DNA from 3 places in the Peribacillus sp. NPDC097225 genome. Region 1 is predicted to be linked to each of the others. Evidence: riboswitches for the same ligand, from Rfam matches in the RefSeq annotation. Region 1 holds a riboswitch; each other region holds the start of a gene.
The links. A riboswitch is a leader RNA that binds a small molecule or an ion and turns the genes downstream of it on or off. The one in region 1 is predicted to bind S-adenosylmethionine.
Positions count from the first base shown of each region.

Region 2: another riboswitch for S-adenosylmethionine. It lies ahead of ACIQXH_RS11145 (methionine biosynthesis PLP-dependent protein); the one in region 1 lies ahead of ACIQXH_RS00195 (bifunctional homocysteine S-methyltransferase/methylenetetrahydrofolate reductase).
Region 3: another riboswitch for S-adenosylmethionine. It lies ahead of ACIQXH_RS15465 (sugar ABC transporter substrate-binding protein); the one in region 1 lies ahead of ACIQXH_RS00195 (bifunctional homocysteine S-methyltransferase/methylenetetrahydrofolate reductase).

Region 1 is NZ_JBIWDJ010000001.1:47,258-51,547, reverse strand. Features, by position in the region: gene ku (non-homologous end joining protein Ku) at 1-537, shown strand, start outside; gene ACIQXH_RS00205 (phosphatase PAP2 family protein) at 627-1,301, shown strand; gene ACIQXH_RS00200 (MOSC domain-containing protein) at 1,787-2,428, shown strand; SAM riboswitch class I at 2,540-2,638, shown strand; gene ACIQXH_RS00195 (bifunctional homocysteine S-methyltransferase/methylenetetrahydrofolate reductase) at 2,745-4,290, shown strand, end outside.
Region 2 is NZ_JBIWDJ010000003.1:213,518-217,807, forward strand. Features, by position in the region: gene metC (cystathionine beta-lyase) at 1-658, opposite strand, end outside; gene ACIQXH_RS11145 (methionine biosynthesis PLP-dependent protein) at 655-1,767, opposite strand; SAM riboswitch class I at 1,853-1,967, opposite strand; gene fumC (class II fumarate hydratase) at 2,287-3,669, shown strand; gene ACIQXH_RS11155 (hypothetical protein) at 3,777-4,019, shown strand; gene ACIQXH_RS11160 (MFS transporter) at 4,246-4,290, shown strand, end outside.
Region 3 is NZ_JBIWDJ010000005.1:90,251-94,540, reverse strand. Features, by position in the region: gene ACIQXH_RS15470 (sugar ABC transporter ATP-binding protein) at 1-849, opposite strand, end outside; gene ACIQXH_RS15465 (sugar ABC transporter substrate-binding protein) at 917-2,032, opposite strand; SAM riboswitch class I at 2,146-2,252, opposite strand; gene ACIQXH_RS15460 (GTP-binding protein) at 2,342-4,290, opposite strand, start outside.

The sequences.
Region 1 (4,290 bases):
GATCCAATCTATTTCAACCGAAGCTATTATATGTCTCCAAACGATGGCGGTACAAAAGCCTATTCTCTTTTGAGGGAAGCACTCTTGGAGTCAGGCAAGGTTGGTCTCGCTAAAATCATCATTCGTTCCAAAGAACAAATGGCTATCCTTCGGGTAGTGGATAACACATTGTTGATGGAAACCATTCATTACCCTGATGAGGTTCGTTCTGCAACCGACGTTCCTAATATTCCTGCTAATGATGCCATTGCAAAAAAAGAAATCGATACGGCCATATTATTAATTGATCAGTTGACATCGACGTTTGATCCGACTAAATACAAAGATGATTATCGAACAGCTTTGCTTGAATTGATTGAATCAAAGAAAACTGGCGAGAAAACCATTACAGCAAAATCTAAAGAACCCGTGGCCAATAATGTGACGGATTTAATGGCAGCTTTACAAGCGTCCATTGACAGGACGAAGCCGGAGAAAATGGTTGTAAAGAAAAAGACGACACGCAAAAGAGCGGAGCCTAAAAAGAAACAAGCGTAAAAAAAGCCTGAGCGAAATCTATCGCTTAGGCTTTTTTTGTTTTATCCTAGAGGTAGCGTGGTAAATGAGGGAAAAGGTGGTGTCCGAGAATGCATAACTTTTTTAGCATACATATTTCAAAAAAACTTCTTTATATTGCCATGATGGCTGGTTTAATCCTAGTTTATTTTTTCATTTTTATTGAAATTGTGGAAGAACTGAAGGAAGGGGAGTTAATCGAATTTGATAAAGTCCTTATCAATTTCATCCAAGTGCCCTTTAGTGAACAATTTATCAGCTTTGTGACTACGCTCACATTTTTTGGGTCGGTGACATGGATAGTCGTACTAATTGGTATATTTGCCTTGATTTTGGCCTTATACAGAAGAAAACAGCTTGCTTTATACTTAATAATCACTTCAGCAATGGGTGGGGTATTTAATTGGGGGCTAAAATATCTTTTTCAAAGGGAAAGACCCGATATCGCTCCATTATTATCCGTTTCAGGATATAGTTTTCCTAGTGGTCACTCTATGGCTTCGGTTATCGTTTACGGAAGCATTGCAGTTGTATGTTTACGAATCGTCAAAAGTAAATATATGAACGGCATTATATGGTTTTTGGCTTTTTTGGCTTCATTGGTCATTGGATGGAGCCGCATTTATCTAGGGGTGCATTACCCGAGCGATGTTGTGGCAGGTTTTGTTGCCGGAGCTGCTTGGCTAACGATATCGGCATGGCTGTTACGATACCTGGAATATAAGGGGCGAAAAAATAGAAGCTAAGGGGAAAATGAAGGCATAAGAAAATCACCAAAATTATCAAAAAAGTGGTGTACTGTGAGGAAAGTAATGATCGTACCTATAAATTTTCATTAAAAGAAGGTCTCTTGTTCAATTTGGTAGCTACCTGTTAGGTATAAATAATTAGTAAGGATCTACTGTTTTCCACCCTTTTTAAAAGGAGACAAAAAAATTCGCCCCCTAAAGAGCGACAATGAGGAAATTAATCGTGAATCAACATATAGGCGACGGATTGTCTTTTTCGACTATATATTGTGTTCATATTCTATCATAATTAATTTGGAAATAGCAACTAAATTACTAAAACAAAGGGATTATTTTTATATCATTCTCTTTTCACATCGAATTTTATACCTAGTAAAGAGGTTATTGCTTTTGTTTGGTATAATCAAATAATTGAATAGATTGAATATAAAGAATGTTTCTTTATTGCAATCTGGAAATTTAAAAGAAATGGAAGATGTCCAATGGAAAATCGTAAAATCATGTCTCTTCAAATTGGGATGCCAAAAGAGGAGGAGCTTTCGGGGGTAAAGATCAAAACGGCAATGGATAAGAAGGCCATCGACTATATCACCGTAACAAAATCAGGGATTGATAGGGATGGAGTGGGTAACAGAAAGTTCCATGGAGGGCCTGACCGTGCTCTATGTTTTTATCCCTTTGAGCATTATGATTTATGGAATCGAACATTCAATAAGCAGCTTTCCATCCCTGCATTTGGGGAGAATTTGACGATTGCTGGAATGACTGAACGTCAAACGTTTATAGGCGATATCTATCGCATTGGCGGGACCGTTATTCAGATTACACAGGGGCGTATTCCTTGCTCGACCATCTCCCACTTTAACAAAGAGCCAGAGTTTTTGAAATTGGTGATGGACACTAATCTAACTGGCTATTTTGCTAGGGTTATACAAGAAGGGGTAATTGGCCAACAAGATGATATCGTGTTATTGGATCGGCTTCAAGATAAGGTTACGGTACTTTATGCAACGGATGTCATCCTTCATAAGCGTGATGGGGAGGAGGGGGCAATGTCCTTGCTTTCCATTGAATCCTTGTCGGAAGAATGGGGAGCCTTGCTTTCTAAAAGGATGTATCGTTAAAAAGTCTGAAGAAAATGAAAAAATGATAAATATACTCTTGAAATTATCAGATGATTCATGTAAATTAAATATAAATAAATTTTGAAATGTTTAGAAAATTAAACTTAATAAATCTTATCGAGAGAGGTGAAGGGACTGGCCCGATGAAACCTCAGCAACCAGCCTAGGCAAAGGTGCTAAATCCAGCAAGCAGAGCTTGATAGATGAGGAGAATGTTTCGAAAAAAGCCTTCTTCTTTGAGAAGGTTTTTTTTCTTTACTCTCACACTCATAGAAACTGACAAAAACCATAGTGTTTTTAAGAGAGGGTGTACTAATTGGATTTTCGTAGTGAATTGAAGGAAAGAATGCTAGTTGGAGACGGCGCGATGGGTACGTTGTTGTACTCCTATGGAATCGATCAATGTTATGAGGAAATAAATTGCACCAATCCTGATAAAATTGAGACTATACATAGGGCCTATTTAGAAGCGGGTGCAGATATTCTGCAAACCAATACATATGGTGCCAATTTCAATAAATTGAAACGGTATGGGCTGGAGGAAGAAGTCAGTCGGATCAATCGCCAAGGAGTCAGCCTTGCTAAACAAGTAGCGAAAGGGAAGGCTTATGTTTTTGGTACAATTGGGGCCCAGCGTAGTATACGTAAATCGGATTTAAGTATAGAAGAAATAAAACGGGGTTTTCGAGAACAATTATACAGTTTGCTCCTGGAAGATCCCGATGGAATTCTTCTTGAAACATTCTATGATTATGAAGAGCTTGAAACGGTGCTTCAAATTGCTAAAAAGGAAACGGACCTGCCGATTATTGCAAATGTATCGATGCATGAACTTGGAAATCTTCAAAATGGATTTCATTTGAATGAAGCTTTTCAAAAGCTAGAGTACCTAGGTGCAGATGTGGTTGGGGTGAATTGCCGTCTGGGCCCCCATCATATGATAAGGGCACTGGAAGAAGTGAAATTGCCTATGCAGGCGTCGATTGCCATCTATCCTAATGCAAGTCTTCCAGATTATGTGGATGGGAGACTGGTCTATAAAGCGGAACCAGAATATTTCGGTTCAAGTGCACTCGAATTACGAAAACAAGGAGCAACCATTATAGGGGGTTGCTGTGGTACGACACCACTACATATACAAGCTGTGAACGAAATGATTGGCACTTTAGCGCCAGTCAAGGAAAAAATTACGAAAGCTCGACATATAGAAATTATTGAAGTGAATAACCAAAAACAAGAATTAGCTCTTCATGAAAAGGCAAAAACGGATAGAACGATCCTAGTTGAGCTTGATCCACCGAAAAAGTTAGGAATCGAAACGTTTATGGCAGGAGCTGAAGCCTTGAAAAAAGCTGGGGTGGATTCCATTACTTTAGCTGATAATTCACTTGCTTCACCAAGGATATCGAATTCGACCTTAGCCAATTTATTAAAGGCTGAATTAGGGGTGAATCCGATGGTCCATATTACGTGCAGGGACCGAAATCTTATTGGGTTACAATCCCATTTAATGGGATTGCATACGGTCGGGCTGGATGAAGTTTTAGTTATCACTGGGGATCCTTCTAAGATTGGTGATTTCCCGGGGGCAACGTCTGTCTATGATTTATCTTCATTCGATTTGATAAGTCTGGTTAAGCAATTCAATGAGGGCTACTCCTATTCCGGACAAAGTCTAGGGAAACGGGCTAATTTCAAGATTTCCGCAGCTTTTAATCCAAATGTGAAATATCTCGATAAGGCTGTTCAGAGAATGGAAAAGAAAATCGCTTGCGGTGCTCATTCGTTTTTAACACAGCCAGTTTATTCAGTAGAACAAATAGAAGAAGTCTATCAGGCGACAAAACATTTGGAAACACCGA
Region 2 (4,290 bases), on a different contig from region 1:
GGTCCGGGTCTTTTACGACGGCAAGGCCTGCTACGACATCACTATGTCCAGACAAAAATTTCGTTGCACTGTGCAGGACAATATCGGCCCCGAGGTTTAACGGCTTTTGGAGGGCAGGCGTCAGGAATGTATTGTCTACAAAGCTTAATGCGCCAATGCTTTTGGCGATATCACATACCGCTTTAATATCGGTTACTTTAAGCAAGGGATTGGAAGGCGTTTCAATATAGATTGCTCGCGTATTTGGCTGGATGGCCGCTTTTACACTCTCAAGATCCGTCATATCCACGAAGGTATGTTCGATGTTAAAACGGGTCAGCACGGTTGTTACCATTCGGAATGTGCCTCCGTATACATCTTCAGAGATGACGATATGGTCACCGGCAGAAAGCAGGAGGAAAGCCGTTGAAATGGCAGCCATCCCGGATGAAAAAGCGAATCCGCGCGTGCCTTCTTCCAGTTCCGCAATGATATCTTCCAGGGCTTCTCGCGTCGGATTCCCGCTCCGGCTGTAATCGTATTTGCCAAATTGATCAATGTCGGTTTGATGGAAGGTGGAAGCATGCTGGATCGGAACACTCACCCCACCTGTTGTTGGATCGAATTTATGTTGGTTGTGTAGTAATTTGGTTTCAAAACTGAATTCTTGGTTTGTCATCGTATTGCCTCCTTTTTTACTTGAGCAAATGCCTGCTGCAGGTCTTCGATTAAATCTCCGCTGTCCTCGATGCCGACAGAGAATCGAAGGAGTCGATTGCAAACTCCATTTGCCGTTCTAACTTCAAGAGGCATATCGGCATGTGTCTGTGTCGCCGGATACGTGATGAAGCTTTCGACGCCACCAAGGCTTTCGGCAAATGAAATCAATGAAAGGGACTGTAGAAATGGGTTGACCACCGCTTCATCATTGACCCGGAATGAAATCATGCCGCCACGACCTGGATAGAGAACATCCGTTACACTTTCATGTTCCGTCAAATAATCAACGATAACCTTGGCGTTCTTTTCATGACGTTCCATTCTCAGTGCCAAGGTTTTCATCCCGCGCATCAACAACCACGAATCAAATGGGCTCAAGACCGCTCCCATACCATTATGGTGGAAAGCAAGGGACTCACATAACTCGGCTCCTTTTGCCACAATCAAGCCGGCCAACACATCATTATGGCCACCAAGATATTTCGTTGCGCTGTGAATCACGATGTCAGCACCAAGTAAGAGGGGCTGTTGGATGATCGGCGTGTAAAAAGTATTGTCAACAATCAATAGTAAATTGTATTGTTTGGCAAGAGCGGCGACGGCTGGAATGTCCGTTTGCTGCATAAGAGGGTTTGTGGGAGTCTCAATAAAGATGGCCTTTGTTTGAGGGGTGATTGCTTTTTCAATATCCTCCAGGCAACATGTATTGACATATTCGCATTGTAGCCCCCATTTTTTAAAGCCATGCTCTAATAAACGATATGTACCGCCGTATAAATCTTCGCTACTGATCCATGCATCCCCTGATTTGAATAAGGAAAGGATGGTGGCAATGGCAGCCATTCCCGAACTGCATGCATATCCTTGATCGCCATGTTCTAGTTTGGCGATCGATTGCTCCAATAGCTGGCGTGTAGGGTTTCCTGTTCGTGTATAGTCGAATCCTGTTGATTGACCAATTCCTTCGTGACGGAAAGCCGTCGAGAAGTAAACGGGCGGATTGACCGTTCCTGTCGCCGTTTCACTGCGGTTTCCAAGCTGAGCAAGATAGGTTTCTGTTTTGTACATAATTTTTCACTGCTCCTTTTAGTTAAATAAAATAAAAAAAGTCTTCTTTAAGAAGAAGACTTGAATAAGTAGGATAGAGTCATTCTTCTTATCTTCCAAGTTACACAAACTTGTGGAATTAGCACCTTTTCATTGGTTTGAAACAAATGAAGGTTGCTGAGGTGTCATAGGGCCATTCCCTCTACCTCTCTCGATAAGAGTTTTGATTATTCAATTTCTTTTGAATTTACTATAAATATAGGATTCTGTCAAGGACATTCCTAATAGACGGTTATTTGGGACTAGCTATTATGGAACATGTATCATGTTTATCATTATAAAATTACGAATTCAACAGAGTAATAGAACCGGATTCAGATTAAACGGACTTTTCTGAAGGAAAAGGTCATTTGTGTTCCGTTTTTTTTGCTTTACAATAATAATGTTTGTACAATATATAGGGGATCATATAAAACGTCATTATTCATTACATATACATATTGTTTCTCAGTGGATAGTGCGAATATAGGAGGAGAACACATGGAATTTAGAATCGAACGAGATACAATGGGGGAAGTAAAAGTTCCTGCTGATAAGTACTGGGGTGCACAAACGGAAAGAAGCCGTAATAACTTCAAAATCGGTTATGAAAAAATGCCGATTGAATTAGTCCATGCATTTGCTTACGTAAAACAAGCGGCAGCAAAAGTGAACTTTGAACTTGGCGATCTTTCAGAAGTGAAGAAGGATGCCATCGTTAAAATTTGTGGTGAAATCCTTGAAGGTACGCTTGACGAACATTTCCCACTTGTCGTCTGGCAAACTGGTAGCGGCACACAAAGTAATATGAACGTGAATGAAGTGGTCGCAAACAAAGGGAATAAATGGTTAGAGGAAAAAGGCGAAACTGAGATGCTTCACCCGAATGATGATGTTAACAAAGCGCAAAGCTCTAACGATACATTCCCGACAGCCATGCATATCGCAGCTTATATGGAAGTTGCCGAAAAATTGGTACCGGCCATTAAAGTGCTTCGTGACACATTCGAAGCCAAAGAAAAAGAATTCTGGGATGTCGTGAAAATTGGACGGACCCATCTTCAAGATGCGACACCACTAACTCTTGGCCAAGAAATCTCCGGTTGGAAAGCAATGCTTGATAAAGATTTGGCGATGATCGAAGAAAGTAGCCAAAAATTATTGAACCTTGCATTGGGCGGTACGGCTGTAGGGACTGGAATCAATACGAAAAAAGAATTCCCGGCACTTTCTGCTAAACAAATCGCAGCGGATACAGGACATTCATTTGTCACATCGGATAATAAGTTCCATGCTTTAACAAGCCATAACGAAATTGTTTATGCACACGGTGCTCTTAAAGCGTTGGCTGCTGATTTAATGAAGATTGCCAATGATGTTAGATGGCTGGCAAGTGGCCCAAGAAGCGGAATCGGTGAAATCGCCATTCCTGAAAATGAGCCAGGCAGCTCCATCATGCCAGGTAAAGTGAATCCGACCCAATGTGAAGCAATGACAATGATTGCGACACAAGTTGTCGGAAATGATGCTACAATCGGTTTTGCAGCAAGCCAAGGGAACTTTGAATTGAACGTTTTCAAACCGGTCATCATTTACAACTTCCTGCAAACCGTTAAATTATTGACAGATGGCATTCATTCCTTCAATGATAACTGTGCGGTAGGAATTACAGCGAATGAAGATAAGATCAAAGAAAATGTTGATCGTTCTCTTATGCTCGTAACGGCATTGAACCCACATATCGGGTATGAAAAAGCGGCTAAAATTGCGAAAACTGCATTCAAAGACAACTCCACTTTGAAAGAAGCGGCGTTGAAACTTGAATTCCTAACGGAAGATGAATTCAAAGCATGGGTTGACCCTGCTAACATGGTCAATAAATAATCAACAGGTAAGCATCCTTCCTCGCATGTAGGGAGGATGTTTTAATGTGTTAAAATGATGGAATAAACGAATACTTAAACTAGATAAATCGAACAGGAGGAATGGTCATGTCTTTATGTCCACTATGCAATGGTCTTAGAAAAATGCATTTAGAATGCCCTAAATGCAGTAGTGACCTTGAAGATCAAGGGAAATTGATGGATTATGCCGATGATTACAGTGCTTATATGGATATTGATACATTGAAAAAAAATGACGGTTTTCCCGAATCCCTTCAAAAGGGACAATGCCCGCATATTATGAAGTGCCCCAACTGCGGACACGATGAAGTGATTTTGGTACAGGAATAGAGTTCTTGAATAATAGGGTGAGATCTAAGAATAATTAATGATCGAGACTTTTTCATGAAAATGAAGAAGTCTCTTTTTTGTGGATCGTTATTTCAAGAAGAGGAGGTTACCTAAACTCGGATTTGGAAATTCATAGTGGAAAAATAGAGGGATAGTGGGCTTGTCTCGCCGTATAATGTTATGGTAATGAGTTATTCGTCGAGAATGGAAAGTAGGGTGGTATCCTTTGGCAATGCTCTTATTGGTTATGATTTACTTGGCTTTCATAAGC
Region 3 (4,290 bases), on a different contig from region 1:
ACCGGCCCTCACATGAAGACTGACATCTTTGACTTTATCGGCATCCGACAGTCGGTTCACTTCAAACATCACCGCACCTATCTCGGCATTCACGACGGGAAACTGTTCTTCCATTGACTTTCCAAGCATCTGCTCAATCACTTCGTTTTGTGTGATATCACTGATTCTACTGCGCCTCACACTCTTCCCATTTCTCATGATTGTAATGTCCTCACACACTTCAAATATCTCGGGTAGACGATGAGAAATGAAAATAATGCCTACACCACGTTGCTTCAGCTCATTCACAATCCGGAATAGTTCCGTTGTTTCCGTATGGCTTAACGGAGCAGTCGGCTCATCAAGAATCAAGAATTTACATGCGGTTGAAACGGCCCTAGCTATCAAGACCATCTGCTTTTCGGCCAACGTAAGGTCCCTTACCAGTTTTTTCGAAGACACATGGATGTTCATTTCTTCCAAGATTTCCGTCGCTTTTCTATGTAATTCCTTCCACTTGATGATTTGTTTTCTCCCCATGTTCTGTACGGATTCATTCAGCATCACGTTCTCCGCAACCGTTAAATAAGGAATGAGGGCCGTATCCACTTCCTGATACACAATTTGAATGCCAGCTTCCTGTGCCGACTTTGGCGAACGGATATCCTGTACCTGGCCATTTAGAAAAATGTCGCCGGTATAATGGACATGAGCTCCTGATAAGACTTTCATTAGCGTCGATTTCCCTGCTCCATTTGCGCCGACCAATGCATGTGCTGTTCCCGACTGTACTGAAAAATCAACTTCACTAAGCGCTTTTACACCTGGAAACTCAATCGATATTTGTTTCATTTCTAGTTGAATGCCCATGTCCAATCCCTCCCATTAAACAGACACTCTCTTCAACTTGAAAGAGAGTGTCTACTGATTCTGATCGTTACTTCTTATAATGTTCTTTCAATACTTTCATCCAGTCTTCTTCAAATTCCGTTGATACTCCCCAGCCTTGAACAATGCCGGATAGATTGGTCATGTTGACAGCGTCCTTCGATGATTGAAGCTGTTTTTGAGATATCAATGATGCTTCTAAATCATAGGTTTGCGGCGTTTCTTCCCCCGCTAGTTTTTTCGCTAGCAGTCTCATATTCACTGCACCAATCAACTTCGGATCAACCGCTGCGGTATACGACCATGAGCTTCCTTTTGTTTGAATCTCCTGAAGGTCAGCATTGGACACGTCAATACCATAGATTTTCACTTCATCGCGCCCCGCTTCTTTTATCGCACGAGCTGCTCCGATAGCGAATGCATCCCAGGTTGCGAAAATTGCGTCTATTTTACCTTTTGGATACTTGTTCAACATCGCCGAGACGGCATTTTGCGTCTGGACCGAAGTATCTGAAGATGCCACTCCGAATCTTTCAATTTCATGAATGCCAGGATTTTCTTTCAGCTTTTCTTGATACACGGCATTTCTTCTCACCATAGGAGGGAAACCATCTACCCAAAGGTATGCAATGTTCGCTTCGCCTTTTTGCTCTTCAATCAATTTGTCAAAAGCAAGAGTTGCCAATGCTTCGTCATCTTGTGAGGTTACTGTTACCCCATCAATTTTCGTTAAATCGCCGATGGAATCGAATGTGACTACGCTTTTCCCTGCATCAACCAACTTTTGTACGTCATTCACTGTCGCTGCATCATCACCATGGGAAATGATATAGCCATCATAGTCTTCCTCCAGAGCCTGAGCGATGGCGTCATGGAATTTAGCCGTATCGCCATTGGCCGTAAAAGTATCTACTTGGAAGCCAAGTGCTTCTCCTTCTTCTTGCGCCCCTGCTAAGTATTGGGCAGTGTGATCATCGCCGCCAATTTTACGAATGACTTTAATTTTAGCTCCCTCGCCTTTCGCAAATCGCTCTGGAACATTTTCAAAAGATACCTTTTCCTCTTTTTTCGCTTCCCCTGTACTTTGTCCCGAAGAACACCCCGTCAAAAGCAACGCCGAAGCGATGACTGAAACGAAAGCTCCTTTTAAAATTGATCTTCCCATTTTAATTCCCCCTATTTTTTACATTATTCTTATCTGTTAGCTCGGCATAAACACAAAATAAAAACCTCTCTAAAATAGAGAGGTTTAATCAGCTGGTTTGCAGACTTATCCCTCTCTTATCTGTCAAAACATTTCTGTTTTGCAGGATTTAGCACCAATTCCTAATTGGAACGGTTGCTGGGCATCGTAGGGCCAGTCCCTCCGCCACTCTTGATAAGAGAATATAATGTGTTACGTTTCGTTATGGTAAGTACCACTTTATAGGGATATAGTCATTAAGTCAATAGTTTTTAGAATATTTTAAATGTTTTATTTTCCTTGCAGTTTCGCCAGGCGTCTTTTCTCGATTTTTTCAAGGCGTTCGAATTGGCGCAGTTTCACTTCGAACAGGGTAATCGGATCACGGTAGACTTCAGGATTTTGTCTCATATGTTCCAATGTAGCCTGCTGTTCTTTGATTTCGGCTTTCGTCTGTTCGATATTTTTTTCAAGGATGGAAAATGGACTGCGGTAGAACAGGGATATGTCACGTTCCAAGGATTTTTCGAACAATCCAAACTGAGTAAGGAATCTGTCACTGATCATATCGGCAACATCCTGGAAGTCTTCATTTTCCAAGAACTTCTTATATCGATTGTACATATTCGCTTTATTTTGCGGAATGGCACCAAATAGCTTCCCGGCTCCCTTAAGAATCAACTGAGATGGGGTCCTTCTTAGTAATATATTTACATTTTCTATCCGGATGCTGCTTGTCATCCGGTCCGCATCACGGCGCCAGTCATCCAAGACCCGGAAGTCCCCGGCCAGTACAATACGTTCTTCTTTGTATAGCTCATTGAAGCCTGCGCTCATCTCATCCATGAACTGTTGGCTTTGCGTGAATTCTAACTCAGATGTAGCAATCCAGTCTTGAAGCGAGCGGAAATACTGCGGCATGATTTTATCGGATATAAATGCCTGGATCCGATCGTTCATTTCCTGATTCAACTGTATATGCACTTGGCTAAAGTCACTATTCTCAGATAATGTTTTAGAGCAATCACGCAGTAATTCAGGAATTCGTGTGGAAAGCTGTTTTTTCACTTCTTCTTTTAATAAGCGATAAGATCTTGTAATGTTTTCGGTTTTTTCTTTTTCCAAATCAGTCAACTGATTCGTAGCGCCATTCAACTTCACTTCCATCTGTTCATTCCAAGAAATCGAATGCTCGCATTTCCGTTCATTCGCTGCCCGTTTTTCTAATAGATAGGATAAAGTTTTACGCGTGAAGGCAAGGAGCTTCTCCGCCCTCATTTCCTTCCAATTGCTATCTTGATAGTTTGCGTGAAGGAAGACGGCTAGATCCTGCAGTTGCTGTTTGCTGTCATAAAGCTTGGAGAAAGCAAATACCTTCGCGTTCGGGAAATAAGCATTCACCTTATCCCATGTTTCATCTTCCATCCTGACTGCCACTTGATCACTATAGATGGTATCCATTTTATTCAGCAAGAAATGAATAGGAAGTTTAGGGGCCATTTGTTGCATTTCCAATAGCAAATCACGTTCACTGCCCGTGAAAGGTGCCCGTGCATCCAGAACGAACATCACTCCATCGCTCTCCAGTAAGTAATTTTGGAAGTCAGGGTCTACGCTTTTCTCTCCATTAAATCCTGGAGTATCCAGTAGACGCAGGCGATTATTTCTCAAATAATCACTGATGAGTGTCACATCGACAATCGTTCCGCGTTGACGACGCGTTTCATCCAACTCCGTTAACTCTTCGACCATTTTACGATCTGTATCGGTAATTTCATAGATTTCCAGGTCATCGCCATCTTTAACGCTCACAAGAGATGAATGGTCTTCCGCTGCAATGCTTTCACCCGCTATCGATTGAATGAAGGATGTCTTGCCATTTCCTGCACTTCCAACAAGAAGCAGATTGAAATTGCTCATATCCTTAATTCCCTCAACCATCCATTTCAGCTTATTGCCGACTAATAGATCATTGCTCTCTGCCCATTGAATGATGGAGTGAATCAGTTTTTCGCCTGCTTCGAGACCGCCTCCCAATCTAGGGGATTTCGCTAACAGACTTTCTGCATCTTGAACAACAAGTGCGCTCACTGTATCTGGGAAAATCTCATTCCAGGAAAGGACAGATGCCGCTGCAAATAACGAAATCTCCCCTTCAGCGATTTTTAACCAATTTTCCAACAGTCTTGGTACGACAGGACTTAACTCTTTGACTAAATGCGTACCTTCTAGTAATCCTG